One region of the Nocardiopsis mwathae genome, then DNA from elsewhere that is predicted to be linked to it. Evidence: riboswitches for the same ligand, from Rfam matches in the RefSeq annotation. Region 1 holds a riboswitch; each other region holds the start of a gene.
The links. A riboswitch is a leader RNA that binds a small molecule or an ion and turns the genes downstream of it on or off. The one in region 1 is predicted to bind thiamine pyrophosphate.
Positions count from the first base shown of each region.

Region 2: another riboswitch for thiamine pyrophosphate. It lies ahead of thiO (glycine oxidase ThiO); the one in region 1 lies ahead of thiD (bifunctional hydroxymethylpyrimidine kinase/phosphomethylpyrimidine kinase).
Region 3: another riboswitch for thiamine pyrophosphate. It lies ahead of HNR23_RS02310 (ECF transporter S component); the one in region 1 lies ahead of thiD (bifunctional hydroxymethylpyrimidine kinase/phosphomethylpyrimidine kinase).

Region 1 is NZ_JACHDS010000001.1:982,133-991,613, reverse strand. Features, by position in the region: gene HNR23_RS03880 (GDSL-type esterase/lipase family protein) at 1-698, shown strand, start outside; gene rocD (ornithine--oxo-acid transaminase) at 797-2,074, opposite strand; gene HNR23_RS03870 (DUF368 domain-containing protein) at 2,565-3,542, shown strand; TPP riboswitch at 3,585-3,694, shown strand; gene thiD (bifunctional hydroxymethylpyrimidine kinase/phosphomethylpyrimidine kinase) at 3,683-4,525, shown strand; gene HNR23_RS03860 (alanine/glycine:cation symporter family protein) at 4,652-6,067, opposite strand; gene HNR23_RS03855 (DUF6457 domain-containing protein) at 6,291-6,542, opposite strand; gene HNR23_RS27390 (glycosyltransferase family 4 protein) at 6,768-8,006, shown strand; gene HNR23_RS03845 (pyridoxal phosphate-dependent aminotransferase) at 8,043-9,329, opposite strand; gene HNR23_RS03840 (LysR family transcriptional regulator) at 9,472-9,481, shown strand, end outside.
Region 2 is NZ_JACHDS010000001.1:2,962,608-2,972,088, reverse strand. Features, by position in the region: gene pknB (Stk1 family PASTA domain-containing Ser/Thr kinase) at 1-895, opposite strand, end outside; gene HNR23_RS12855 (thiazole synthase) at 1,079-1,915, opposite strand; gene thiS (sulfur carrier protein ThiS) at 1,919-2,119, opposite strand; gene thiO (glycine oxidase ThiO) at 2,180-3,331, opposite strand; TPP riboswitch at 3,324-3,435, opposite strand; gene HNR23_RS12840 (helix-turn-helix domain-containing protein) at 3,568-3,927, shown strand; gene thiE (thiamine phosphate synthase) at 4,101-4,751, shown strand; gene HNR23_RS12830 (NAD(P)H-binding protein) at 5,503-6,387, opposite strand; gene HNR23_RS12825 (polyprenyl synthetase family protein) at 6,706-7,776, opposite strand; gene metF (methylenetetrahydrofolate reductase [NAD(P)H]) at 7,883-8,836, shown strand; gene HNR23_RS12815 (GNAT family N-acetyltransferase) at 8,754-9,362, opposite strand.
Region 3 is NZ_JACHDS010000001.1:601,339-610,819, reverse strand. Features, by position in the region: gene HNR23_RS02330 (enoyl-CoA hydratase-related protein) at 183-971, opposite strand; gene HNR23_RS02325 (GNAT family N-acetyltransferase) at 1,278-2,042, opposite strand; gene HNR23_RS02320 (energy-coupling factor transporter transmembrane component T family protein) at 2,145-2,960, opposite strand; gene HNR23_RS02315 (ABC transporter ATP-binding protein) at 2,957-4,516, opposite strand; gene HNR23_RS02310 (ECF transporter S component) at 4,513-5,151, opposite strand; TPP riboswitch at 5,249-5,357, opposite strand; gene glgP (alpha-glucan family phosphorylase) at 5,528-8,191, opposite strand; gene HNR23_RS02300 (maltotransferase domain-containing protein) at 8,756-9,481, shown strand, end outside.

The sequences.
Region 1 (9,481 bases):
CGATGCTGGAGGAGATCGGCTCGACCGGCTCCCAGCTCGACCAGGTCACCCCGCACACGTCCCTGATCACCCTCGGCATCGGCGGAAACGACCTGGGCTTCACGCCGGTCCTGCGGACCTGCATGGTGCGGCTGCCGCTGGTGGAGGCCGACGCCTGCACCGGTCAGGAGGAGGACATCGAGAAGCGGATGGAGCGCTTCGAGTCGACCTTCGACGACCTGCTGGCGGAGCTGCGCGACCGCGCGCCCGACGCCCGCGTCGTCGTGCTCGGCTATCCGCGGCTGTTCGCCGAGAAGCCCGAGGGCATGTACTACACGCTGACGGTCGGCGACCAGAAGTGGCTGAACTCCACCATCAAGCGCTTCAACCTGCGGCTGGAGAACGCGGTCAACCGCGCCGATGCCGAGATCTACGACGAGGGCCAGGTCGGCAGCGTGGAGTTCGTCGACCTCTACACCGTGTTCCGGGGCCACGAGGTGGACGCCGACGAACCGTGGCTCAACGGGGTGCTCCTGCGCGACCTGAGCGATGGCATCAGGGTGGATCGCAGCACTTTCCACCCCAACGCGGCCGGACAGGCGGCGTTCAGCGACCGCGTGGCCCAGCGGGTCACCTCCGGCCCGGGGCGCCCGCTGTTCGTGACGCGGGAGACCGTCGAGAACGTCACCCCCGACGTGCTGGCCGCCGAGGTCGAGTAGGGCATACACAGCGGTGGCCGCCCCGCCCCGGAAACGGGGGCGGCGCGGCCACCGGGCGGTCTCGGTGGTCCCGGCGCGGCGGGACGGCGGACCAGGGCCTACCCCTTCTCCGCACGCAGTTCGGCCAGGACCTCGCTGAACCGGTCGAGCGCCCAGTTCAGGTCCTCCTCGGTGACGACCAGTGCCGGGGAGAGCCGCACCGTCGAGCCGTGGGTGTCCTTGACCAGAACGCCCTTGGCGGCGAGCCGCTCGCACAGCTCGCGGCCGCTGGCCAGCGAGTCGTCGACGTCGATCCCGGCCCACAGCCCGATGCTGCGCGCCGCGACCGCGCCGTTGCCGACGAACTCCTTGATCCGCGCCCGCAGCAGCTCGCCGAGGCGCTGGGCGTTGTCCAGGTAGGGGCCCTCGCGCAGCATCCGCACCACGGTGCGGCCCATCGCGGCGGCCATGGGGTTGCCGCCGAAGGTGCTGCCGTGCTGGCCCGGCTTGATCACGCCGAGGACGTCCTCGTCGGCGACCATGGCCGAGACGGGAAGGATGCCGCCGCCCAGGGCCTTGCCGAACAGGTAGGCATCGGGGACCACCCCGGTGTGCTCGCAGGCCGTGACCGTGCCGGTGCGGCCGAGGCCCGACTGCACCTCGTCGGCGATGAACAGCACCCGGTTCTCGTCGCAGATCTCCCGGATGCGGGGCAGGTAGTCCGGGGGCGGCACGATGACGCCGGCCTCGCCCTGCACGGGCTCGACGAGGACGGCGGCCGTGGTCCCGTCGACGGCCGCCGCGATCGCGTCGGCGTCGCCGTAGGGGACCACGCGGAAGCCGGGGGTGTAGGGGCCGAATCCGCCGTAGGCGTCGGGGTCCTCGGAGAAGGAGATGACGGTCGTGGTGCGGCCGTGGAAGTTGCCGCCCGCGACGATGATGGTGGCCTGGCCGTCGGGCACGCCCTTGACGTCGTAGGCCCACCGGCGGGCGACCTTGACGGCGGTCTCCACCGCCTCGGCCCCGGTGTTCATGGGCAGTACCTTCTCCTTGCCGACCAGGTCGGCGAGCGCGGTGACCCAGGGGCCGAACTGGTCGTGGTAGAAGGCGCGGCTGGTGAGCGTCACCCGGTCGAGCTGGTGGTGTGCGGCCGCCAGCAGGTCGGGGTTGCTGTGTCCGAAGTTGGTCGCCGAATAGCCGGCGAGGCAGTCGAGGTAGCGGCGCCCCTCGACGTCGGTGACCCAGGCTCCCTCGCCTTCGGAGATGACGACGGGCAGGGGGTTGTAGTTGTGTGCCGAGTGGGTCTCGGCCAGTCCGATGTGGTCGCTGCTCGAAATGACGGGCCCGGTGTGGTTCCCACCGGAGGTGTCGCGGCCCAGACTGCGGGTGTCGCTCATCCAGGATTTCCCTTCGATCGCCGTTGATCGGAACAGCAGTGATCGTTATTCGATTTTCAGATACCCGTTCGGTTAACGCACAAAGCCCCGGTTGACGCGGCCTCCAGCAGGAGAACAGATGGTGCCCCCGTTGCACAAGGGGCGGATTTTCCGGTTGCCCACCACTCCCATCCGGGAAACCGCGCAGCGTGGATACATCCCGTCATCACTCACCACCCCCGCTTCCGCGGCTCCACGCCGCAGGGTCCGTCGGTCGGGACCGCCCCGTCGCCCCCGGGGTCCCGACGCGTCGACGCGTCTGTACCCATACGATGCCGGTGCACACGGCCCGCTGTCCCCGGCACCGGTCCGAAACCCATGGGCGCAGGAGGCGGGCGCACGGCGCCCGAACCCCCGCCGCATCCGCCCTAGACTGGGGGCGCGCCGCCCGCGAGGCGGCCGCCCGACCCTTTTATCTTTCCTCCCGGCCTCTTCAGACGAAACGCGAGACATGGCGAAGTCAGTCGGCACTCACCTCTTCAACGCGTTCCGCGGCTCCCTCATCGGGACCGCGGAGGTGGTCCCCGGCGTCAGCGGCGGAACCGTCGCCCTGATCGTCGGCATCTACGAAACGCTCATCACCTCGGCGGGCCACGTGGTGAGCGGGGTCCGGCTTGCCGTCAGCGACCTGCCGCGCGGTCGCGGCCTGGGGCGCGCCGCCGAGGAGTTCCGCAAGGCCGACTGGGCGGCCATCATCGCGGTGCTGGTCGGCATGGTGATCGCCGCGCTGCTCGCGGCCAAGTTCCTCGCCCCCCTGGTCGAGCGCGAGCAGCAGCGCGCCTATGCGCTCTTCTTCGGCCTCGTGCTGGCCTCCCTGTGGGTGCCCTACAGCGGGTCCGGACGCACCTGGAAGGCCGGGCACTACCTGCTGGCGCTCGTGGTGGCCGCGGGGGCGTTCCTGCTCACCGGCCTGCCCCCGGCCCACGTCGAACCCGACTTCCTGATCGTCGCGGGCGCCGCCGCCGTCGCCATCTGCGCGCTGGTGCTCCCCGGCGTCTCGGGCTCGTTCATCCTGCTGACCTTCGGCCTGTACACGGTCACCATGGACGCGCTCAACACCCGCGACCTCGGATACATCTCGACGTTCGCGCTGGGCGCGTTCTTCGGCCTGGCGTTCTTCGTCAAGCTGCTGCAGTGGCTGTTGGAGAACTACCACCACATCACCCTGGTCGTGTTGACCGGCCTGATGGCCGGTTCGCTGCGCGCGCTGTGGCCGTGGCAGGACGGCGACCGCACGCTTCAGGCGCCGCAGGGCGACGTTCCGGTCACCGTCGCGCTCGCCGTCGTCGGCTTCGCCGTCGTCGTCACGGTGCTGCTGGTCGAACGCCGTGCCCGCGCCCGCCGGGAGGCCGACGGCCCCGGCGGCGGCCCGGCGCCCCAGGGCCGCCACCGCGCCCCCGACCAGGTCGACTCCGCGGGCCGCGGCTGAGACCCGTCCATCCCACGGTTCCCCACAACTCCACACCACGTCCATGACGGCGCGGGGTGCCGGGACCGGCCCATCCACCGGTCACGGCTGAGAGCACACCCGTCGAACCTGATCTAGCTCGTACTAGCGAAGGAACGCCCGTGAGCGGCTACAACATCCTGTCCATCGCCGGCAGCGACCCCAGCGGCGGCGCCGGAATCCAGGCCGACCTGAAGACCTTCTCGGCCCTCGGCGGCTACGGCATGACGGTCGTGACCGCCCTGACCGCCCAGTCGACGAGGGGCGTCACCGGCGTGCATCCGGTCCCCGCCGCGTTCGTCGCGGACCAGCTCGACACCCTCCTCACCGACGCCCGGGTGGACGCGGTCAAGATCGGGATGCTGGCCGACACCGGCGTCATCGCCGCCGTCGCCGCCGCCATCGACCGCTACGCCCTGGGCAACGTGGTGCTCGACCCGGTCATGGTCGCCAAGAGCGGCGACCGGCTGCTGGCCGCCGACGCGGTGGCCGCGGTCCGCACCGAGCTGATGCCGCGCGCCGACCTGGTCACACCGAACCTGCCGGAGGCCGCCGAGCTGCTGGCCGAGGACGAGGCGGCCGACCTGGAGGCGATGGCCGCCCAGGCCGACCGGCTGCTGCGGCTCGGCGCCCGGCACGTCCTGCTGAAGGGGGGCCACCTGGGCGGCTCCGCGAGCGAGCGGTGCACCGACCTGCTGGCGGCGCCCGGGCGGGAGCCGCGGACCTTCACCGCCGAGCGCGTCCCCACCTCCAACACCCACGGCACGGGGTGCACCCTCTCCTCCGCCATCGCCGCTCTCCTGCCCCAGCGCGACGGGGTCGCCGCGGCGGTCCGCGACGCCAAGGCCTACCTCACCGCGGCCCTGCGCCACGCCGACGTTCTCGACGCCGGAACGGGAAAGGGCCCGGTCCACCACTTCCACGCTTGGTGGGGCCCCGCATCCGACCGTCCGCTCCCCCGTTGATCTCGGGAGAACGGTCGGGACCACCGCGGAGATTCGAATCGTTCTCCCGAGAGGCGTACTCCCGATGTCCGGGAAAAGGCCCCGCCGCGCGGGGTGCGGGGCGGGGCCGGAAGGGTCGGCGGGCGGCTACTGGCGCACGTCCGGAATCTTGATGTCCGGATTCTTCCAGTCGGGGTTGCCGAAATACTTCTGCGTCTCCTGGACGATGACCGGGGAGAGCAGTAGCAGGCCGATGAGGTTGGGCAGTGCCATCAGGCCGTTGGCGATGTCGCTGGCCAGCCAGATGATGTCCAGGGACGCCACGGCGCCGACGTAGATCATCGCGACGAACACCACGCGGTAGAACGGCACACCCTTGTGGCCGACGAGGAAGTCGATGCAGCGCTCGCCGTAGTAGGACCACCCCAGGATGGTGGTGAAGGCGAACACCGCGACGGCGATGGCCACGATGTAGCCGCCCAGCGGGCCCAGCCCCGGGGAGATGGCCGCGAGACCGTCCTGGAGGGCGGCCGAGGTCATCGCGGCGCCGTCGCCGCGGCCGTCCTCCTGCCAGACACCGGTGACGATGATGGCCAGGCAGGTCATGGTGACGACGATGAGGGTGTCGATGAAGGTCTGGGTCATCGACACCATCGCCTGGCGCACCGGCTGGTCGGTCTTGGCCGCGGCCGCCGCGATGGCGCCGGTGCCCAGGCCCGACTCGTTGGAGAAGATGCCGCGCGCCACGCCCGCCTGGATCACCACGAAGATGGAGGCGGCGCCACCGCCCGCTGCGGCCTGGCCGGTGAAGGCGTCGGTCATGACCAGGGCCAGGGCGGCGGGGATGTCGCCGGCGTGCGCGATGAGCACCAGCAGCGTGACGCCGATGTAGAGCAGGATCATGATCGGCACGACGCCGGCGGCGACCCGGCCGATGCTCTTGATGCCGCCGATGATGACGGTGCCCGCGATGATCACCATCGCGATGCCGGCCACCCAGGTCGGGACGCCCCACACCGCGTTGAGCTGCTGGGAGACGGTGTTGGCCTGGGTACCGTTGCCGATACCGAAGGCCGCGATGGCGCCGAACACGGCGAACAGGACGCCCAGCGTCAGCCCCAGCCCGCCGGGCAGGCCGTGGCGGAGGTAGAACATGGGGCCGCCGCTCTGCTTGCCCACGCTGTCCTCGCGCCGGTACTTGACGCCGAGCAGCGCCTCGCTGTACTTGGTGGCCATGCCGACGAGGCCGGTCATCCACATCCAGAACAGCGCGCCCGGACCGCCCATGCCGATCGCCAGTGCGGCACCGGCGATGTTGCCGACGCCGACGGTGGCGGCGAGCGCGGTGCTCAGGGCCTGGTAGTGGGAGATGTCGCCCTGGACGCCCTCGGCCTCCTTGCGGCGGATCAGCGCCAGCCAGAGGGCGTGGAAGAGCTTGTGGAACTGCAGCAGCCGTAGCCGGACCGTCAGGAACAACCCGGTGAGCAGCAGCAGCGGAATGAGGACGTACTCACTCCAGATGATGCCGGAGAGGGTGTCCAGCATGTCCGCGAGTTGATCCATGGACGAACTCCCTATGTGTTCGAGCGAGGGGGTGAGGCTGCGCCGCCCTCCGGCCGGGTAGGGACGCGGTCAGGCGACGACACGACGCATCGTCGCGATCAACGTGATGCAGCGCACCGCCACATTTACACGGTTTTTTGGCCTGATTCGTCACGTATGCGTCACGTTTCTTCCACAGAGTGATCGCTTAGGCGTTCCGTTACAGGCGTATGACCAGCGGAGATCACGGAGTGTCGGGCGCTTCGGGCGCCTGGGCGAGCGCCAGTCGGCTCAGCGCGGCGGCGGCCTCCTCCGGATCGGCGCCGCGACCGACGGCGATACCCAGCAGGTAGGTGGTCAGGGGCGCCGCCGGGCGGGCGACCGAGTGCGCCGCGTCGCGGGCGAGGTCCAGGATGCGGTCGACGTCGCCCTTGCCGATCTCCTCTCCCAGCTCCAGCTCCGCGCTGACGAGCTCGGCCCATTCGACGAGGGTCATGTGGCGCTCCTGATCCGTGGGTGTGTTTCGGGCGACAGCTCGCGATCCTACGGCCATCGGTACCGAAACACCTCCTCGGACGCGATATAGGCCGGAGGCCTGGGCCGCGGCCGCTTCGCATAGCCGGAGGAAGATCGTCAATCGGGCGCCCACCGCAGGTCCGGAGGGGTTCACGTGCGGCGCCTAACGTGCCGGGCAGGAGACCCCCGCCCCTGGGAGACAACCGTGACCGCGAGCCCCACGACCGCGACCTCCATCCCTCCGCCCGCCTCCGCCGCACCCGCCCCTCCCCTCCGCGTCGCCATCGTCACCGAGTCCTTCCTCCCGCAGGTCAACGGCGTCACCAACTCGGTCTGCAGGGTCGCCGAGCACCTCGCCGCCCGCGGCCACGAGGCGCTCATCCTCGCCCCGGGCGCCGGCCCCGCCCACTACGCCGGCTTTCCGGTCGTGCGCGTGCCGGGCGTGCCCCTCCCCTTCTACCGCGGCTTCACCGGCGGCCTGCCGGCGCGGCGGTGCCTCACCACCGCCCTGCGCTCGTTCGGCCCCGACGTGGTCCACCTGGCCTCCCCGGCCCTGCTGGGGCTGACCGCGGTGGACGTGGCGCGCCGCTGGGCACTGCCCACCGTCGCCGTCTACCAGACCGACCTGCCGGGTTTCGTGGCCCGCTACGGGGTGCCCGCCGGTGACGTGCTCTGGCCGCTGCTGCACCGCATCCACGCCGCGGTCGACCGCACCCTGGCCCCCTCGTCGGCGACCCTGCGCGAGCTGGCCGACCACGACGTCCCCCGGCTGAGCCTGTGGCAGCGCGGAGTGGACACCGAACGCTTCCACCCCCGCCACCGCGACCCGGCGCTGCGCCGGCGGCTGGCCCCCGGCGGCGAGGTCATCGTCGGCTATGTCGGCCGCCTCGCCCGCGACAAGCGCGTCGACCTGCTCGCGCACGTGCTGCGGCTGCGCGGGGTGCGGCTGGTGGTCGTCGGGGACGGCCCGGACCGGGAGCGGCTGCGCCGGCGGCTGCGCGGCGCGGTCTTCCTCGGCCAGCGCACCGGCGCGGAACTGTCCCGGGTCCATGCCTCCCTCGACGTCTTCGTGCACACCGGCGCCGATGAGACGTTCTGCCAGGCGGTGCAGGAGGCGCTGGCCTCGGGTGTTCCGGTGGTGGCTCCGGCCTCGGGCGGCCCGCTGGACCTGGTGCTGCCCGAACTCAACGGCCTGCTGTTCGCCCCCGATTCCGTGCGCGAGCTGCGGGTGGCGGTCGGGCGGCTGGTGCACAACGCGCCCCTGCGCGACCGCCTGGCCGCCGCGGCCCGGCCCACGGTCCAGGCCCGGACCTGGGACGTCATCGGCGACCAGCTGCTGGAGCACTACCGTTCGGTGATCGCGCCGACCGGGGTACCTGCGGCAGCGCCCGCAGCCGGAGGAGCGGGACCGGCCCCTCTCCGGTCCCGCTCCTCGCCCCCGTAGCCGCGCGCAGACGTCCTCACGCGGCGGAGTCGCCTCTCACCCGGCGTCGCCGCAAGGAACGCGGTTCCCGCAGACCAGCCGGTCGAGCACCTCGTCGAGGCGGTCGAGGTGCTCGCGGATCCACGGCAGGGCCAGCGGCTCGTCGGCGGCCAGCGCGGCGTAGCGCTGCGCCTCGGTCTCGCCGTAGAGCAGACTGGTGGCCACCCGCATCCGCAGTGCGCGGGTCTCCTCGCCGAACTCGGCGGCCGGTAACGTTCCCATGCCGTAGGTGTCCAGCAGCAGGGCGCACAGCTCCGGGCCGGTGGTGACGCCGTGGTCGGCGCCGAGCGGTTCCCGCAGCCCCTCGAAGTCGGGGTAGAGGTAGAACCCGGCCTGGGGCGCGGCCACCATGGCTCCGGTGCTGACGAACCGGTCGGCGACGGCGCGGGCGACCAGGCCGTGCAGCCGTCGGCTGCGGGCGATGTGGTCGGCGATCTCGGCCGGCTCGGTGAAGGCGTAGGTGGCGGCCTGCTGGATCGGGGTGGCCGGAGTGGACCAGATCTCGCTGGCCACCCCCAGCAGGTCGGTGTGGAGGCGGCGTCCGATGTCGCTGTCGGGAAGCCGGGTGACGCCCAGCCGCCAACCGCCCAGGGCGAGGTTCTTGCTGAGGCCGGTGGTGACGACCGTGCGCTCGGGGGCGAACTCGGCCGGGCTGTGCACGGTGGCGCCGGGTTCGTGCACGAGGTCGCGGTAGATCTCGTCGGAGATGATGACCAGGTCCAGTGCCCGCGCCGCCTCGGCCAGCCGCCGGACGGTCCCCTGCGCGGGCACGGTACCGGTGGGGTTGTCGGGTGTGGTCACGATGACCGAGCGGACGTCGCGGCCCTCCATGCGGGCCCGGGTGACCGCGTCGATGAGCAGGTCGGGCTGGGGGGCGCCGCCCTGAGCGGGCGCCGTGGGCACGAACACCGTGCTGTGCCCGGCGAGGTGCGTCTGCGCGGCATAGCTGACCCAGCTCGGCGCCGCGATGGCGACATCGCCGCCGATGCTCAGCAGCAGGCTGTAGAGGAGGGGCTTGCTGCCCGGCCCCGCGATCACCAGGCCGGGGTCGGTGGGCAGGCCGCGGCGGTCCCAGTACCCGGCGGCGGCCGTGCGCAGCGGTGCCACCCCGGCGACCGGACCGTAGGAGTTTCTGTCGCCGCCCGCCGCCAGCGCGTCCCGCATAGCCGGGTGCACCGGGAGGCCTGCCTCGCCGAAGCCCATCGGCAGGACGGGTAGTCCCTGGCGCCGCCGTTCGGCGAGCGCTTCGTTGACGGCGAGCGTCGCCGACACGCTGACAGACATGAAGCGATCAACTCCGCATTGGGTCCGGAGGGCTGTGGGAAATCGGCCGGCGGATGCGTTCACCCGGCCGCACGTCTCACCCTGCCGCCCGCTCTCCATCACCACAAGCGAGTCTTTTCTATGGCCAGCGTAAGCTGACCTTATGCTCGATC
Region 2 (9,481 bases), 2.0 Mb from region 1:
CCGGCGAGGCGGTGTCGATCACCGCGGTCTGCGCGAACGCGGGAGCGCCGCCGTCGAGGACCTGCGCCACGGCGGAGAGGTACTGCCCGGCGTCGCCCGGGCGGTAGCGCGGGTCGCGCTCGGTGGCCTTGGTGACCAGGGCGTCGATCTCCGGAGGCAGGCCGGGGACGACGGTCGAGGGGCGCGGTACGTCGGAGTTGACGTGCTGGTAGGCGACGGCGATGGGGGTCTCGCCGGTGTGCGGCTGGGCGCCGGTGAGCAGCTCGTAGAGCATGATCCCGGCCGCGTACACGTCGGTCCGGGTATCGGAGGTCCCGCGCTCGATCTGCTCGGGGGCGATGTAGGCGGCGGTGCCCATGAGGGTGCCGGTCTTGGTCATGCCCTGGTGCGCGGACTCGACCGCCCGCGCCAATCCGAAGTCGGCGACCTTGGCCTGGCCGTCGACGGTGAGCAGGACGTTCTCCGGCTTGATGTCGCGGTGCACGAGCCCGGCCCGGTGCGCGGCGCCCAGCGCGCCCAGCACCTGGGCCATCACCTGCAGGGCCTCGCGCGGGTGCAGCCGACCGCGCTCTTCGAGTAGGTCGCGCAGGGTGCGGCCGGGCACGTACTCCATGGCCAGGAACACGCAGCCCTGGTCGGTGCCCTGGTCGAAGACCTGGACGACGTTGGGGTGGGAGAGTTTGGCGACGGAGTGCGCCTCGTTGATGAAGCGGCGCACGAACTGGGGGTCCTGGGCGAGGGAGGGGTGCATGACCTTGAGAGCCACGCGCCGGTCCAGGCGCTGGTCATGTGCGATGTAGACGGTGGCCATGCCACCGCCCGCGATACGCGACTCGACGAAGTAGCGACGGTCGAGTGTCGCGCCTACAAGCGGGTCCGCAGTCGTCATGTCCACGAAGGTGAGTTTACGGGTGATCCGGGCGGGGCAGGCGACGCTTGTGAAGAGCGTCGTGACATCGTAATAGCCCATGGGGGCGGGAATCGGGGCCAATGCGACACCACGATCCGGCCCGCCCGGGGGCGGCCACGGGGCGGACCGGAACGGGAGATGCGGACGTAGGCGCCGGTGAGGCCCCGGTCAGTCCACGGCGGGCGAGGAGGCCTGGGCGTAGCGGCGCACCGGTATCCGCCCGGCCAGCCGGGCGCCGCGCCCGGCGGTGATCGCGTCGCGCATCGCCGCCGCCATCCGCACCGGGTCCTGGGCCCGGGTGACGGCGGTGGCGAGCATGACGGCGTCGCACCCCAGTTCCATGGCGAGCGCCGCCTCGCTGGCGGTGCCGATACCGGCGTCGATCACCACCGGAACCTCGGCCTGCTCCACGATGAGCTCGATGTTGTGCGGGTTGCGGATGCCCAGCCCCGACCCGATCGGCGCGCCCAGCGGCATCACGGCGGCGCACCCCAGCCCTTCGAGCCGCCGCGCGAGCACCGGATCGTCGTTGGTGTAGGGGAGGACCACGAACCCCTCGTCGACCAGCCGCTCGGCCGCGTCCAGCAGCTCCACCGGGTCGGGTAGCAGGGTGCGCTCGTCGGCCACGACCTCCAGCTTGATCCAGTCCGTCTCCAGCGCCTCGCGGGCCAGCCGGGCCGTGCGCACCGCGTCCATGGCGGTGAAACAGCCTGCGGTGTTGGGCAGCGGCCGGATGCCGTTGCGCCGCAGCACGTCCCACACCGAGCCCTCGGCGCCGGGGGAGACCCTGCGCATCGCGACCGTCGTCATCTCCGTCCCGGAGGCGATGAGCGCCTCCTCCAGGACCTTCAGCGACGGCGCCCCGCCGGTGCCGGTGATGAGGCGGGAGGCGAACTCCTCACCGGCGATGACCAGGGGGTCGCCGGCCGGGGAGCGCACGCCGCCGGGGGTGCCCGGGCCGGTGGTGCCGGTGGGGCTTGTGGCGCCGGTGGTTTCCGCGGTCATCGCTCAGCCTCCCTGCACAGCCGTGAGTACGTCCACGCGGTCGTTCTCGCTCACGACGGTCGTCGCCCAGGTCGCCTTGGGAACGACCTCGTCGTTGACCGCCACGGCGATTCCCTCGCGCGCCTCGGTCAGGGTGCGGACGGCGTCGGCGACCGTACTGCGCGGAGCCAGGTCGCGGGGCTCGCCGTTGATGATCACCTTCACGGTTGAACTCCCTATCGCAAAGATTTCGACGTCTGCGGGCGGATGCCCGGGACCACGCGCTCAGGACAGCCGCGTCGCGGCGAAGCGGCGGGCGTAGTCCGGCAGCTCACCGGTGGCCAGGGCCTCCGCCATGGCGTCGCCGGTGGCGGGGGCGAGCAGTACACCGTGCCGGTGGTGCCCGGCGGCCAGGTGCAGCCCGGGCAGGCGGGTCGGGCCGAGCAGCGGCTCGTTGTCGGGGGAGGCCGGGCGCAGCCCGACGCAGGTCTCGGCGATCTCCAGCTCGCTGATGCCCGGCACCAGCTCGTGGCCGTCGCGCAGCAGCTCCCACACCCCGCCCGCGGTGAGCCGGGTGTCGTCGCCCATCTCCTCCTGTGTGGCACCCAGCACGATCTCCCCGCCCGCGCGCGGCACCAGGTAAACGGGCGACCCCTTGACCAGGCCCCGCACGGTGCGGGTGACGATGGGCGGCTCGCCCCGGGGCATCCGCAGCCGCAGCAGCTGGCCCTTGACCGGGCGCACGGGCGGGACCACGCCCTCGGGCAGGCCGCCGATTCCGGGTGTGCGTGTCCCGGCGGCCAGCACCACCTGGTCGGCGGCGAGCTCGCCGCCCGAGCGCAGCCGGACGCCGCGGGCGCGGTCGGCGGACACCACAACGTCGGTGACCCGGTCGTCGACCATGCGGACGCCGCGCCGCTCGGAGGCCGTGCGCAGCGCCGCCAGCAGCGCGCGGGGGTCGACGGAGCGGTCGTCGGGCGCGTGGATACCGCCGCGCACCGCGGGCGCGAGCATCGGTTCCAGCCGGCGGCACTCGCGAGCGGTCAGCCGCTCGGCCTTCAGCCCCAGCCGGGTCTGCAGTTCGCCGAGTTCGGTCAGCTTGGACAGGTCGTCGGTGTCGAACGCGATCTGCAGGGTGCCCGCCGACCGGTAGCCCGTCGGCACCCCGCTCTCGTCCTCCAGCTCGGCGACGAAGCCCGGGTAGCGGTCGCGGGACAGGGCGCCGAACCGCATCAGCGGCTCCTCGCCGAACATGGCCTCGGTGGCCGGGGTCAGCATGCCCGCGGCGACACCGGAGGCGGCGCACGGGCAGTGCCGCCCCACCACGGTCGTCAGCAGGCCGCGCCGGGCCGCGCGCCACGCGGTGACCAGTCCGATCAGGCCGTCACCCACGACGAGGACGTCGGAGGCGGGCAGGGGGTCGTCGGGCACGGTCATGCCATCCACTCCCTTCGCCGGTATGACCCGGATCAGGTTCATGCGGTCGGAGGCTCACAGCCTCCCTCTCAGCCGGGTCCCACCCGGCTCCCGCGGGGATCTTCACGTCTTTCCCGCCCATCTTAGGGCGTCGTGCGCGGACCGGCCGAGGGGTGGGCGTCCGCTGCGGGTACGCCAGGAGCGATCAGCGCCGACGGCCGGGTTTGCGTGCGGCGAAACTGTGGGAGATTGGCTGCGTGACACAGAACGACCACGACATCGAAGCCCTCGTCGGCGAATGGATGACCCTGAAGGAAGCCGCGCAGGCGCTGGGCGTCAGCCCGAACCGCGTCAAGCAGTTCATCGGCGACCACAAGCTGCTGGGCATCCGCAAGGGCGGGGAGGTCTCGATCCCCGCCGCGTTCATCGCAGGCGGTGACATCGTCAAGGGCCTGCCCGGGACACTCACCCTGCTCGCCGACGCCGGTTTCACCGACGACGAGGCGCTGCACTGGATGTTCACCCCGGATGACACGCTCCCCGGGGCGCCCATCGAGGCCCTGGCCGCCAACCGCGGCACCGAGGTGCGCCGCCGCGCCCAGGCGATGGCCCTCTAGCCGGGCGGCCCCCGGGGCGGTGATCCCCGGCCCGACCTTCCGGTGCGACAACCGCAGTCCCGCGCGATCGACCCCGGGCGCGGCCGGAACGCCCGGCCGCGCCCATCGGCACGGCCGCGCGGTTCCCCCGCCCCGCCGCCCGGCCGCCCCGTGGGGCGCACTACCCTGACCGGGTGAGTGAGAGCCTGCGCGAACGACTGTCCACGGCCCGCCTGTACCTGTGCACCGACGCCCGCACCGAGCAGGGCGACCTCGCCGCGTTCCTCGACGCGGCGCTGTCCGGAGGCGTCGACATCGTCCAGCTGCGCGACAAGGAGCTGGCGGTCCGCGACGAACTGGCCGCACTGGAGGTGATGCGCGAGGCCTGCGAGCGCCACGGCGCGCTGCTGGCCGTCAACGACCGCGCCGACATCGCCCACGCCGCCCGCGCCGACGTCCTGCACCTGGGCCAAAGCGACCTGCCGGTGCCCCATGCCCGCGCGATCCTCGGCGACGGCCCGCTGATCGGCCGATCCAACAACGACGCCCGGACGGCCGCCGCCTCTGCCGCCGAGGAGGGCGTCGACTACTTCTGCGTCGGCCCCACCTGGGCGACCCCCACCAAGCCCGGCCGCCCGGCCGCCGGACTGCCCCTGGTCACCGAAGCCGCCGCTCTGCGCACCGAGCGCCCCTGGTTCGCCATCGGCGGCATCGACCTCGACAACCTCGACCAGGTCCTCGCGGCGGGCGCCACCCGCGTCGTCGTCGTCCGCGCCATCACAGGGGCCCCCGACCCGCACGCCGCGGCAGCGGAGCTCAAGCGGAGGCTGGCCGTAACGGCGTGAGCTGGCGGTACGTCCGGGATCACCCGCTGAGGACCTCGACGTCGTACTTCTGGATTTCGGTATGACGGCTACGAGTGGGAGTGCTTCTGCCTGAGCTCGGGCGATCAGTGCGCGATCGCACGGGTCCGAGTGATATCGAGGCGACGCGCCGACACGCATGGCGTGGTCGATACTCATCGGAAGTTCGATGAATCCGCGGTACCGCAGGGCGGCGTCGAGATCTTCGGGGACCACGAGCTTCCCCAGCGCCGACTTGATGGAGATTTCCCATGCTGTCACGGCGCTGACGTACACCTCCTCGGTGCTGAGAACCCGTTCGCATGCCACAGCTGGGAGCTTTGGGCTGTCCTCCGGCCACCAGGCAGGATGTGCGTGTCGAGCAGAAGCCTGACGGCCGCTCCCCGCGAAAAGCGGCGAGGGTTTCCTCGTCCGGTTCATCGAAGTCTCCGGCGATGGTGATCTTGCCTGCCCGGAGTCCGGGTGCGGGGCGCCGTACCGATCGTGTCAAGGGGACGACTTCGGCGACCGGAGCTCCGTGACTGCGAAGGAACGAATTCTCGATCTCCCTCCATGGCGCGCAGCGGATCTGAGAGACGCACATCGTCATCGGTGTCCGTGTCGTATTCGCGTGCGGGTTCCATCGTGCCTTCCTGGAAGGCTCGGCTTCTTCCCGACGTCGTCGTAGGGTGGTCGAAAGGCGACCGGTTCCGTCGAAGCGGCAACGCGATCGAGCGCCGTCCAGGGGCTGCACTCAGGTGTAGACGTGGCTGAGCGCGCTCGGGTGGGTGCGGAGGAAGCGTTCGAGGGTCTGGGCGGGGTGGCCGGTCAGGCGGACCACGGCCGGGGAGACGACGTCCATCTCGCCGCTGGCGATCGCGGCATACGAGCTGGCCCACCCCTCGATCTGCCACTCCGGGGCGCCGGTGGGGCGGCGCGAGGCCAGGGCCTCCTCCCAGGTCTCGGGGACGTAGCGGATGGTCTTGCCGGTCAGCGCCGACAGCCGCTCCACGGTCTCGCCCATCGTCATCGCCTCGGGGCCGGTGACGTCGTAGGTCGCGCCGTCGTGCTCCGCCCCCTCGGTGAGGACGGCGACGGCCGCGTCGGCGACGTCGTCGCGGGAGACCCAGGCGACCCGGCCCTGCCCGGCCGGCCCGCGGATCACCCCTGCGTCATCGGCCCAGTACGGCAGCAGGTCCAGGTAGAAGCCGGGCCGCAGGAAGGTGTGCGCCACGCCCGTGGAGCGGATATGCGCCTCGGTGTAGAAGTGGTCGCGGGCGTAGCTGAACGTCGCGGCCGGAGCCGCCGACAGGAACGACAGGTAGACGATGCGCTTCACCCCCGCCGCGACGGCGGCGTCCACCGCGCTGATGTGCCGGTCCACCCGGTCGGCGGACTCCGTGGCCGAGACCAGGAACAGCGTGTCGGCCCCCTTGGCCGCGCGCTCGAAGGCGGTCGTGTCCTCGTAGGACGCCATCGCGGCGCTGGCACCGGGGAACTCCGGTGCCCGGTTGAGGTCGCGGACGATGAGCCGCTGGGCGATGCCGCGCCGGGCCAGTCGCGCGGCGACGCGGCCGCCGATTCCCCCGGTCGCACCGGTGATGCCGATGGTGTGCGTTATTGCCTGATCGTCACCCATGGCTCCCTATTCTCACCTGATGCCCCTTCCGGCGCGGGTAACGGCGCGCCGGACTCGACCGTGCGAGGGGCGGCGTCCGCGGATGAGGTGCCGTCCTCACCTCACCCGCGGACACCGCCCGCCGGGCCCTCCCGGGCCGCGGTCCGGGTCCGTCTCCGACTCAAACAGGCCGAGCGTCCCGCGTCGATCCGCCAGGGGGAGGAACCGGTCTCCTCCTCTGGTGGGGAGGCACGCCCCGCACGGTGCGTACGTGTAGCCGTCCGGTGACGGCCCGCGCACGGGCGCGGCGCCCCCGGCGGGCGGGGCGGGGCCCGTGGGTCAGTGCTTGCGCGCCGTGGCGGCCACGATCAGGTCGGCCAGGGCGGAGCGGGCCTCGTCGGCGATCAGCGGGCTCTCCAGCGCGCGGGTGGCCTGCGCGACGTAGCCGTCGATGCGCCGCTCGCACGCTTCCAGCGCGCCGCAGCCGGTGGCCAGGGCGCGCATCCGATCCACGGTCTCCGGCGTGAGGTCCGGGTCGCCCAGGTGGCGGCGGAACTCGGCGGCGTCGTCCGCCGCGGCGCGCTCCAGCGTCTCGGCGACCAGCAGGGTGCGCTTGCCCTCTCTGAGGTCGTCGCCCGCGGGCTTGCCGGTCTCCTCCGGGTCGCCGAAGACGCCCAGGAGGTCGTCGCGGAGCTGGAAGGCGACGCCCAGCGCGGTCCCGTAGGCGCTGTAGACGCCGGCGAGCTCCGGGTAGCGGCCGGCCAGGGCGGCACCGATGTGCAACGGGCGCTCGATGGTGTACTTGGCCGCTTTGTAGTGCATGACGCGCAGCGACGCCTCGACACTCTCCGAACCGCGCACCTGCTCCAGCATGTCGAGGTACTGCCCGGCCATCACCTCGGTGCGCATCGCGTCGAACGGCTCCCGGCCCGCCCGCAGCGCCTCCAGGGGAAGCCCGCTGCCCTGGTACATCTCGTCGCTCCAGGCCAGGCACAGGTCGCCGATGAGGATCGCGGAGCCCTGCCCGAACCCGGCGGCCGAGCCGCTCCAGCCCGAGCGGCCGTGCAGCTCCTCCAGGCGCTTGTGCGTGGCCGGCAGACCGCGGCGGGTGTCGCTGTTGTCGATGACGTCGTCGTGGATGAGGGCACACGCCTGGAGGAACTCCAGTGAGGCCGCGGCCGGGTAGATCTCCGGGATGTCGCCGCCCCCGGCGCCGCGCCACCCCCAGTAGCAGAAGGCCGGACGCAGCCGCTTGCCGCCCGCCAGCATGGCCTCCAGCGCCTCCATCACGGGCTTGAGCTCCGGGCCGATCTCCAGCAGCTGGGCGCGGCGGCGCTCGGTGAATTCGGCGATCTCGGAATCCACGGCCGCACGCACGAAATCGACGGGAGATGATGGTGTGGAGGTCATGAGGGCAGGTTATCCGCTGTTCGCGGCGGTCCCTCCACCGGCCGGGGCGCGGGTGCCGCCCGTCCCGGCCCATTCCCGACCGGGCGAGTGGCCTATGGTGGATCACATGCTTGGCACAGTGACACGCTCCGGTGCGGCGCCGCGCCCTGCCCCGCGGCCGCGCCACATCCGCGACCTGCTCAACGCCGGCGAACCGACCTTCTCGTTCGAGTTCTTTCCCCCCAAGACCCCCGAGGGCCAGCGGAAACTCTGGCGGGTCATCCGCGAGATCGAGGCACTGGCCCCCTCGTTCGTATCCGTGACCTACGGCGCCGGCGGCGGCACCCGGGACCGCACGGTCGAGATCACCGAACGCATGGCGACCGACACCACACTCCTCCCGGTCGCGCACATGACCGCCGTCGACCACTCGGTGCGCGAACTGCGCCACCTCATCGGCCGGTTCGCCGACGCCGGCGTGAGCAACATGCTCGCACTGCGCGGGGACCCGCCCGGCGACCCGCTGGGAGAGTGGGTCAGGCACCCCGAGGGGCTGAACTACGCCGACGAGCTGGTCCGGCTGCTCAAGGAGACCGGCGACTTCTGCGTGGGCGTGGCGGCGTTCCCCTACAAGCACCCGCGCTCGCCCGACATCGAGTCCGACGTGAAGTACTTCGTCCGCAAGTGCCGGGCGGGCGCCGACTACGCGATCACCCAGATGTTCTTCGAGGCGGACGACTACCTGCGGCTGCGCGACCGGGTCGCGGCCAAGGGCTGCGAGGTGCCGATCATCCCGGAGATCATGCCGGTGGTGAAGCTCGCCACGATCGAGCGCTCCGAGCAGCTGTCGGGCGCGCCGTTCCCGCGAGCCCTGGCCGCGGAGTTCGAGAAGGTGGGCGGCGACAAGGAGGCCGTGCGCCGCCTCGGCATCGAGCAGGCCCAGCGGCTGTGCGAGCGCCTGCTGGACGAGGGCGCCCCGGGCATCCACTTCATCACCTTCAACCAGTCCACCGCCACACGCGAGATCTACCGCGAAATCGCGCCGAACCGGGTACCCGCAGGGGGAGCCGCGCGGCCATGATGGCGAAGGGCTGCTGCGGGCTTCCGGGGAAGCGGAAGTCCGACAGCACGTCGACGAAGCCGCAGGACGTGTAGAGGCCGCGGGCCACGGTGGCGCCGGCATGGGTCGACAGGACGGCGGTGCGCTCGGTGCGCGCCGCCGTCAGCCGGTAGAGCAGCCGCCGACCGATGCCCCGGCCCTGGCGCTCCGGGCGCACGTGGACCTCGGCGATTTCGAAGGAGTCGCGGAACCAGCGCCGTTCGGCGGCCGGGTCGCGGACGCGCAGCGCCTGGGTGACCACATCGTGCCACCACTGGCCGCGTCGGCCATGGAACCCGTAGGCGAAGCCGACGGCGTCCCCTCCGGCCTCGACGGCGGTGACCGACCGGAATCCGGGGTGGCGGGAGTGCTGCTCCATGATGACCTGCCGCCCGGCGAGCTGGTCCCGCGGCGGGTCCATGGCGGCCGCGTAGATGTCCATCAGCGCGGGCAGCGCGTGGACGAAGGCGGGAGCGGCCAGGTCCCACAGCTCGGTGTCGGTCTGCACAGCGCCACCCTACGCCCTGGTGCCTCGGCGGGGCCTGCCGTGCGGCGGCCGCCGCGGAGGTGGCCGCAACCGGCCGCGGGCGCCGCGGATCGGGGCGGCGCTCCCCGTTGCGACCTGGG
Region 3 (9,481 bases), 380 kb from region 1:
CCACGAGTATGACGGAAAAAGTCGGTCCCCGGTTCCGGGAAACCACCCTCGAATGATGGTTCTCCACCGCACTCGGGACACGGATCGGGCACTGGGACGGCGGGCGGGGGCCGACCGCGACGGTGGCGGCGCGGCCCCGCCTATGAGGGGAAAACCCCCGGCGGATCGGGGCCCGGGACGGGCTACCGCCCGGAGAACCGCGCCTTGCCCGGGCCCTCCTCCACGAAGCTGCGCATGCCGGTCTTCTGGTCCTCGGTGGCGAACAGTGCGGAGAACTGCAGCCGCTCGATCTCCAGGCCGGTGTCGAGGTCGGCCTCCAGACCGCTGTCGATCGCCTGCTTGGCCGCGCGCAGCGCGACCGCCGGACCGTCGGCATAGCGCGCCGCCATCGCGACCGCCGCCGAGTACACCTCGGCGGCCGGGACCACCTCGTCGACCAGGCCGATCCGGTGCGCCTCGTCGGCCGCGACCATGCGGCCGGTGAAGATGAGGTCCTTGGCCCGGGCCGGGCCGATCAGGCGGGGCAGCCGCTGCGTGCCCCCGGCGCCGGGGATGACACCGAGCCGGATCTCGGGCTGGCCGAGCTTGGCGTCCTCGGCCGCCACGCGGAAGTCGGCGCACAGCGCGAGCTCGCAGCCGCCGCCCAGGGCGTAGCCGGTGATGGCGGCGATGACCGGCTTGGGGATGCGCGCGACCGCGGTGAAGGAGTCCTGCAGGGTGCGCGAGTGCGCGGACATGTCGGCGTAGGTCATGTCCGCCATCTCCTTGATGTCGGCCCCGGCGGCGAAGACCCTCTCCCCGCCGTAGACCACGACCGCGCGCACCGCGTCATCGGCCCCGACCTGCGCGGCGGCGGCCCCGATCTCCCGCTGTACCTGCGCGTTCAGCGCGTTCAACTTGGGCCGGTCCAACCGGATCACGGCAACGGCGGGGTTGGCCGGGTCGGCCTCGACACGAACGAACTCTCCCACGGTCGGCACCTTTCACGGGTTCGTCTCCAGCACTGAGGGCTGGCTCACCTCTACCTACCACGGACACCCCGCGCGGCCCCCACCCAGGGTCCGGGGGCCGTCGCACGGCACGACCGCCCCGGCGAGGTGCCTCCTCGCCGGGGCGGCCCGCACGACTCGGCTCATCCGCCTCTTCGCACCGGCGGGGACAGCGGGTAAAGGACGCACGGATCTCTTGGTCGGTCACGGGGTTCATGAATCCGGACGCCAACAGGACACATGTCGGGATGTCCTCTGCATTTTTCGGCCACCGGCCTGCCCTCGGCATCACCCCGTCGACCGCCGGTAGTGGTAGCGATGCGACTCCACGAAGCCATACGCTTCATAGAGCTTCCGAGCGGCGGTGTTCTCCTCTTCGACCTGCAACCACGCCGACCGGGCTCCATGACCCCGCCCCCACGTGAGCAAGGACCGCAGGATCGCGGTCGCCACGCCACCGCGCCGGTACTCCGGGCGGGTTCCCATGCAGAAGACGCCGAGCCATTCGCGGTCGACGACCCCGGCCCCGACCCCCGCCACCTCATCCTCGTCGTCCTCGTCCAGGACCCGCGCGAAAACCGTATGCGCGGGGATACGATCCATGACCAGCTCCCCGGCGGCATCTCTCCGCCCGTCGACCGACTGCAGGGTCCGGGTCCACGCCTCGTCCCGCGCTCCGAGGCGGACCTGCCGTTCCGCACCGCCGACACCCCTGCCACGACGCCGCCCGGTCTCCTCGGTCAGCGGCGCCCGCATGACCAGCGTCGGGGACAGGCGCTCGAACCCGCGCGCGGCCAAGTGATCGTCCAGGGCGAGATGTCGGTGCGCCGGGGAAACCTGGATCAACACCGGCAGGTTCCGCCGCCCGTAGAACTTCTGGACCGCAGACAGCCCATCGAGCGCACCGCACCGGGGCGGAAGCGCCCTGTTCGATCTGCTGCGCGCCACACCGGGTGTCGAGCGCAGAACCCACCCTTGCGCCTCCTTCACCACCGTCGCCGGCCACGCCCGCAGCGCCTGCTGCTCGATCACCATGTCATCCGCACTGTCCATCGGAACAGAATGGCAGCAGGGTGGTCAGCGGCGTTGAAGAGCCCTTCCCCCTTCGTCTCTCCTTGAGACGGCCGTTCGGCTTCGGGGGCGTGGGCCGGCCTCTCACATGAAGAGGGGCTTCCAGGTGCCCAGCGCGAGGGAGAGGGTGTGGGCCGCCAGTAGGACGGCCACGGTACCGATGAGGAGGCAGGTGTCGGAGCGGTGCCAGGGGCTTTCGCGGGCGTGGGTGCGGGGGCCTGTGCCGAAGGCTCGGGCGTCCATGGCGGTGGCCAGCAGGGTTCCGGTACGGATCGAGCGGACCAGCAGGGCGAAGGCCTTGCCCGCGAAGATCGCGGCGGCGGTGAACGGGTTGCGACCCGCTTCCAGGCCGCGGGCTCGGCGGGCCAGGGTGAGGGTGCGCCACTCGGCGGCCAGGAGCGGGATCAGCCGCAGCGCGGCCAGTACCCCCATCACCGGGCGCTCCGGCAGCTTCAGCCGCTGCACCAGCGCGTCCGTCAGCTCGGTGGGGTCGCTGGTGGCCGCCACCAGCACGCCCGGCAGCGCGATGGCCAGCAGACGCACGGCCAGCCCGAACGCGGTCAGCGGGCCGCTCTCCCCGAAGATCAGGTTGACCACACCGACCGACAGCGCCGCCAGCAGGAGCGGGCCGCCGAGGGTGAGGGCCGTGCGGCGGTCGATCCCCGCGAAGGGCAGGACCAGCGCGACCGCGGCCAACACGACGCCCGGGGTCACCGGGTCGACCGTCGGGATCAGCGCGGCCGTCACCAGCAGCGCCGCCACCACCTTGGCGGCGGGGTTGGCGCGCCGGAGCCAGGCCGTGATGGCGGGGTGAGCCTCGGTTTCGGGGATGGGATGGGCGCCGGGTGTGCCGGACGGGTGACGCTCCGACTGTGCGCGGGGCGGCCGGTGGGTGGTCATCGGGTGGCCTCCCCCTCGATCGTCGAGGCCGGGGTGACGCGGCGGTCGCCGACGCGGAGCTCGACGTCGGTGAAGCGGTCGAGCAGCAGGGTGTCGTGGGTCGCCATGACGATCGCCCTCCCCTCGCTGCGGAGGTCAGCGAGGAGACTCACCAGTTCGGACCAGGTGCGTGTGTCCTGGCCGAACGTCGGCTCGTCCAGCAGCAGCACGTCGGGCGCGTGCGCGGGGCCGGAGCTCAGGGCCGTCGCGACCGAGAGGCGGCGCTTCTCACCGCCGGACAGTGTGGCGGGGTGCACATCGGCCAGGCCGGTGAGGCGCAGCCGCTCCAGCAGCTCCTCCACCCACGCCGCCGTCTCACGCTCCCCCAGACCGGTGCGTGTCGGCGCGAAGGCGAGCTCATCGCGGACGCTCCCGGTGACGAACTGGTCCTCGGCATGCTGGAAGACCGTGCCCAGGTGTCGGGCCAGGCGCCGGGCCGGCCACCGGACCAGCGGGCGCCGGTCGACGTCGGCCAGGGCGCCGCGCGGCTCCACCGTCCCGCCGTGCGGGGCGGTGAGCCCGGCCAGCAGCATCAGCAGCGTGGACTTGCCGGAGCCGTTGACGCCCGTGAGGGCGGTGGCCGCCCCGGCCCGGACCGCCGTGTCCACCCCGTCGAGGACCGTGGCCGGTGCCCCGGTGCGCGGGCCGATGGGGTCGGGCTCGCGGGCGACGACGCCGACCGCTTCGATGAGGGGGGACGTGGGAGGGCACCGCGGTGGCCCTGCGGCCGCGCTGCCCGAAGGCCGGGGGGCGTGGCCGGGGACCCAGACGCCCCGCTCGGCGAGGTCGGCGCCGTGCGCGGCGAAGACGGCATCCGGGGCGCCGTCCGCGATGACGCCGCCGCCCGGCTCCAGCACGACCACGCGGTCCACCAGCCCGATGACGTCGGCCACCCGGTGTTCGACCAGGACCAGCGTCGCCTCGCTCGTGGCCACCAGGTCGGCCACCACGTCACGGACCAGGCGCGCACCGACCGGGTCGAGGTTGGCGGTCGGCTCGTCGAGGAGCAGCAGACGGGGGTCCATCGCCAGCGCTCCGGCGATCACCAGCCGCTGCTTCTCGCCGCCCGACAGCGCGGCCGTCGACCGCGCGATGCCGTACGGGAAGCCCACCCCGTCGAGCGCGGCGTGCACGCGCGGCCAGATGTCGGCGCGGGGCAGGGCCCGGTTCTCCAGGCCGAACGCGACGTCGTCGCCGCTGCGCGCCATCACCAGCTGCGTCTCCGGGTCCTGGCTGACCAGGCCGATGTCGCCGCGGCGGCGGTCGGCCGGCTCGCCGTCGACCAGCAGCGCCCCCTCCTGCTCACCGGTGATGGCGGCGTCGGGGCCGGTGAGGCCGGCAAGCGCGTGCAGCAGGGTGCTCTTGCCCGCGCCGGAGGCTCCGAGAAGCAGGACCCGCTCCCCCGGCTCGATCACCAGGTCGACGCCGCGCAGCGCCCACGCGTCGCGGGCGCCGTGCCGCCAGCCCCATCCGGACAACCGCACGCCGGCCCCGCCCCGGGCCGCGCCCCCGCTCATCCGCGCGCCGACGGGAAGGGCGTGAGCGCGCCCGCGCGGGCCAGGGCGGTCGTCAGCAGTCGGCCGCCGATCCCGGCGATGATCGCGGCGCTGAGCACGACGATCACCCCGTAGGCGGCCATGAACGCGGCCGGCCAGTCCGCGTAGTACAGGGTCAGGTCCATCGCGGTGGGCGCCAGCCCGGCGGCGGCCCCGGCGAGGATGGAGATCCCCATCCCCCAGAAGCGGTAGCGGCCGAGCGCGAAGACCACCTCGGGCAGCAGCCCCTGCAGCACGCCCGCGAGCACGACCAGCAGCCCCCAGTGGGTGCCGAGCAGCATCGAGACGGTCGCCGCCGCCGTCGAGGTGAGCACGCCGGCGCCGGGCTTGCGGATGATGAGCATCCCGAGCACCCCCGGCAGCAGCCACATCCCGTAGATCACCGCCTGGGCGGGCGGGAAGAAGAGGAACAGGGGCGAGGTGGCCTCCCACAGCATCCCCCAGAACCAGAAGATGACCCCGATGGCGACGCCGAGAACGGCGGCGACGACGATGTCGACGGTGCGCCAGCGGAACCGGCGGCCCGATGCGGTGGGTCGGGTGGGTTCGGTCGGCTGGGCGCCCGAGGTTTCTCCTGGCGCGGCGGAGGTTCCCACGTCGATCGGTGTCCCTTCGTGTCGGTGCACGAGAGGGCGCGAAGTGCCAAGAGGGCCGCGGCCGGGGCGCGCGTGGGCGCGCGGGCCGGATCCGCGGCCGACGGATCCTACGACTTCCTTCGCCGGCATGACCCGGATCAGGTGTGTAAGGGTCTGCGGGGCCGATCCCGCACTCTCAGCGCCGAAGCGCTCCCCTGTCGGTTCCCTGCCGTTCCGGCAGTTCACTCCATTATGGGTGATCCCGCAACACACCGGACATCACCGACCCTGCCGCCGGCCAGCAGCCCGTCCCTTCCGATGATCTCGGGGATATCGGGGTCTCCCCGGCGATCTTTCCCCCAGTATCTCCGAGATCATCGGAAGGGATAGGGCCGCGCTACCTCAGCACCATGCCGTCGTCCATGGCCTCCGGCGGCCGGGGGGCCACGACCAGCCCCATCTCGGCGGGATCGGCGAGCATGGCGTGGGCGGGCAGGACCCGGACCGTGTAGCCGCAGGTTCCCGACCGCACCAGGGGCACGGATCCCGCGTAGCGCACCAGCGGTCCCTCGACCTCCTCGGGATCGCCGACCGGCGCCAGGGTGGCGACGACCGGTTCGAGCAGCCGCTCGTCGTCGGCGACCCGGCCCACCGCGACCTCCACCTGGATGTCCTGCGGGGCCAGACCGGGCAGCACGAGCGTGGCGTGCACCTGCATCGCGCCGCCGACCTGGGGCGGGTCCTCCATGCCGACCACCTCGACGTGCTCGATGCGCACCCCCGGCCAGGCCTTGCGCACCCGCCGCTTCCAGTCGGCGAGCTCACGGGCGCCGGTCATGGCGGGGGCCGACGTGTCGGTGCCGTCGGCGGCCGCCTCGTCCGTGGGGGTTCCCACCAGCCGGCGTGAGGAGTCGGCGGCTCCCTGGTAGAGGAGGGTGACGTAGTCCTGGACCATCCGCGTGGCCAGCACCTTGGGGCCGAGCGACACCAGGGTGTGCTTGACCATCTCCAGCCAGCGGTTGGGCAGCCCCGCCTCGTCCCGGTCGTAGAACAGCGGGGCGACCTCGCCCTCGATGAGCTCGTACAGCGCCGACGCCTCCAGCTCGTCGCGCCGGTCGGGGTCGCTCACGCCATCGGCCGTCGGGATGGCCCAGCCGTTGGAGCCGTCGAACCACTCGGCCCACCAGCCGTCGCGGATGGACAGGTTGAGCCCGCCGTTGAGCGCGGCCTTCATGCCCGAGGTGCCGCACGCCTCCAGCGGGCGCAGCGGGTTGTTCAGCCACACGTCGCAGCCCTGCACCAGGGAGTGGCCCAGCGCCATGTCGTAGTCGGGCAGGAAGACGATGCGGTGCCGCACCCGCGGGTCGTCGGTGAACCGCACGATCTCCTGGATGAGGCGCTTGCCACCCTCGTCCGCGGGGTGGGCCTTGCCCGCGATGACGATCTGCACCGGGCGCCGCGGGTCGAGCAGCATCGACGTGAGTCGGTCGCGGTCGCGCAGCATCAGGGTGAGCCGCTTGTAGGACGGCACCCGCCGGGCGAAGCCGATGGTCAGGACGTCGGGGTCGAGCACGTCGTCGACCCACCCCAGCTCGGCCGAGCTGGCGCCGCGCTGCCGCCAGGAGGCGCGCAGTCGCCGCCGGGTATCGGCCACGAGGCGGGAGCGCAGCGTCCGCCGCATCTCCCACAGGTCCTCCTCGGCGGCGCCGGTGATCTTGCGCCACCCCTCGGTGTGGGTGAACTCGGCGGAGTCCTCCACCATGCGGCCGGCCATCCTCTGGGCCTCGTCGGCGACCCAGGTGCGGGCGTGCACGCCGTTGGTGATGGAGGAGATCGGGACCTCGGAGGTGTCGAAGCCCGGCCACAGGCCGCGGAACATGTCCCGGGCGACCTGTCCGTGCAGCCGGCTGACCCCGTTGACGCGCTGCGCCAGCCGCATACCCATCACGGCCATGTTGAACACGGCGGGGTCGCCGCCCGCGTAGTCCTCGGTGCCCAGCTCCATGACCCGGTCGCACGGCACGCCGGGCGCCGCGGACACGTCGGCGGCGAAGTGCCGCTCGACGAGCTCGCGGGGCAGCCGGTCGATCCCGGCGGGGACGGGGGTGTGGGTGGTGAACACCGTGCCCGCGCGGGTGGCCTCGACCGCCTCGTCGAAGGTGAGCCCGGCGTCTCCGATGTACTCGCGGACGCGCTCCAGGCCGAGGAACCCGGCGTGCCCCTCGTTCATGTGGAAGACCTCGGGGCGGGGGTGGCCGCTCAGCTCGCAGTAGGCGCGGACGGCCCGGACGCCGCCGATGCCGAGCAGGAGCTCCTGGCGGAGCCGGTGCTCGCTGCCGCCTCCGTAGAGCCGGTCGGTGATGCCGCGCAGCTCAGGGTCGTTGCCTTCGTGGCAGCCGTCGAGGAGCAGCAGCGGGACCCGGCCGACCCGCACCACCCACACGTGCGCGGTGATCCGGCGGCCGTCGGCCAGGTCGACGCCGATGGCCACGGGTTCCCCGCCCGCGTCCGCCAGGCGGCTCATGGGCAGCCCGCGCGGGTCGATCTCGGGATAGGCCTCCAGCTGCCAGCCCTCGGGCGAAAGGGTCTGGGTGAAGTAGCCGTGCCGGTAGAGCAGGCCCACACCGATGAGCGGCAGGCCCAGGTCGCTGGCGCTCTTGAGGTGGTCGCCGGCGAGGATGCCCAGCCCGCCGGAGTACTGGGGCAGCGCGGCGGTCAGGCCGTATTCGGCCGAGAAGTACGCGATGCCCGAGGGCGGCGCGGACAGTCCCTGATACCAGCGCGGGCCGGTGAGGTAGGAGTCGAGGTCGGAGTCGGCCTCGCGGAGGCGGGCGCAGAACGCCTCGTCGCGGGCGAGCTCGGAGAAGCGGTCGGCACCGACCTCCCCGAGCATGCGGAACGGATCCTGGCCGACGGCCGCCCACACCTCGGGGTCGATCGCGGCGAAGACCTCGCGGGTGGCCGGATGCCAGGCCCATCGGAGGTTCGCGGCGAGCCGGCCCAGGGGGGCGAGTTCGTCGGGGAGGACGGTACGGACGGTAAATCTGCGAATCGCCTTCACGGAGCGTGAGGCTAGTCAATCCGCGGCGATTGCGCGACCCCTGAAGCCACTATTCAACGAACACTCGTCAGGCCCGCCTTTCCGGTTTTCGGGAGGATTTTCCCCATTCTCCGCCAAACCGGACAGAGCGCCCTTTCGGATCTCCATCGCACGATCAGCACACACGGGAAGCACGCCGATTTAACCCCTTATTGCCACACGCGGAACGAATGTGACGAGTGTTCCCCCTGAGGCGCCCGACCGGTTTGTCGTTGTTCTACGTGCGCAACCGCCGAAGATACCTCCCACGAAGGACCTTCGCCAGTGTGACGACAATCACAAAAAATACGCACCGCAAACCATCGGATGCGGACCATTCCGGGCCGACGATAGACAGTGAGAGCGCGCCGAGCCCGAACGACCGGGGCCACCCGTGGGCCTTTCGGGCACTTCGGGCTGCCCGCTCTCGAATACCTTCAACGCCTGCAACGACACGAACATCCCGCAATCGTCGAAAACGCGACAATATTCCAGTCTCCGACTCTCCGGCCCTTCTGTTCTCTCGCTGCCTGCATTGGTGCACCTGTGATCGGACGCATTCCCATTCTGAACGTCTCTCCCGTACCCGACCTCGGCACGGCCAAGGCCGTCGCCGGTGAGACCTTCACCGTCAGCGCCACCGTCATCCGGGAGGGCCACGGCGCCCTCGGAGCCGGTGTCGTGCTCTACGACCCCCAGGGGCGCCGCCAGGGACCGACGCCCATGCGCGAGGTCACCCCGGGGACCGACCGCTATGCGGCCGAGGTGCGCCCCACCTGCGAGGGGAGCTGGAAGTTCGCCGTGGAGGCGTGGGACGACCCCTACGCCACCTGGCGGCACGGCGCAGAGATCAAGATCCCGCTGGGCCAGGACGCCGAACTCATGCTGGAGGAGGGCGCCCGACTGCTGGAGCGCGCCGCGCGCCGGGTGCCGCGCCGACCCGAGCTGGCACAGGTCGCCGAGCGGCTCCGCGACACCGCCCTGCCGGCGGCCGAGCGCCTCGCCCTGGCCACCGCCACCGACGTGCTCGCCGAACTCGGCGCCGCACCGCTGCGCGACCTGGTGACACGGTCGAAGCGGTTCCCCCTGGAGGTGCACCGCAAGCGGGCCCTCTTCGGCTCCTGGTACGAGTTCTTCCCGCGGTCGGAGGGCGCTGAGCCCCTCGGACAGGACGGGCACTGGCGCCCGGGCACCCTGCGCACGGCCGCCAAGCGCCTGCCCGCCATCGCCGACATGGGCTTCGACGTGGTCTACCTGCCGCCCGTGCACCCG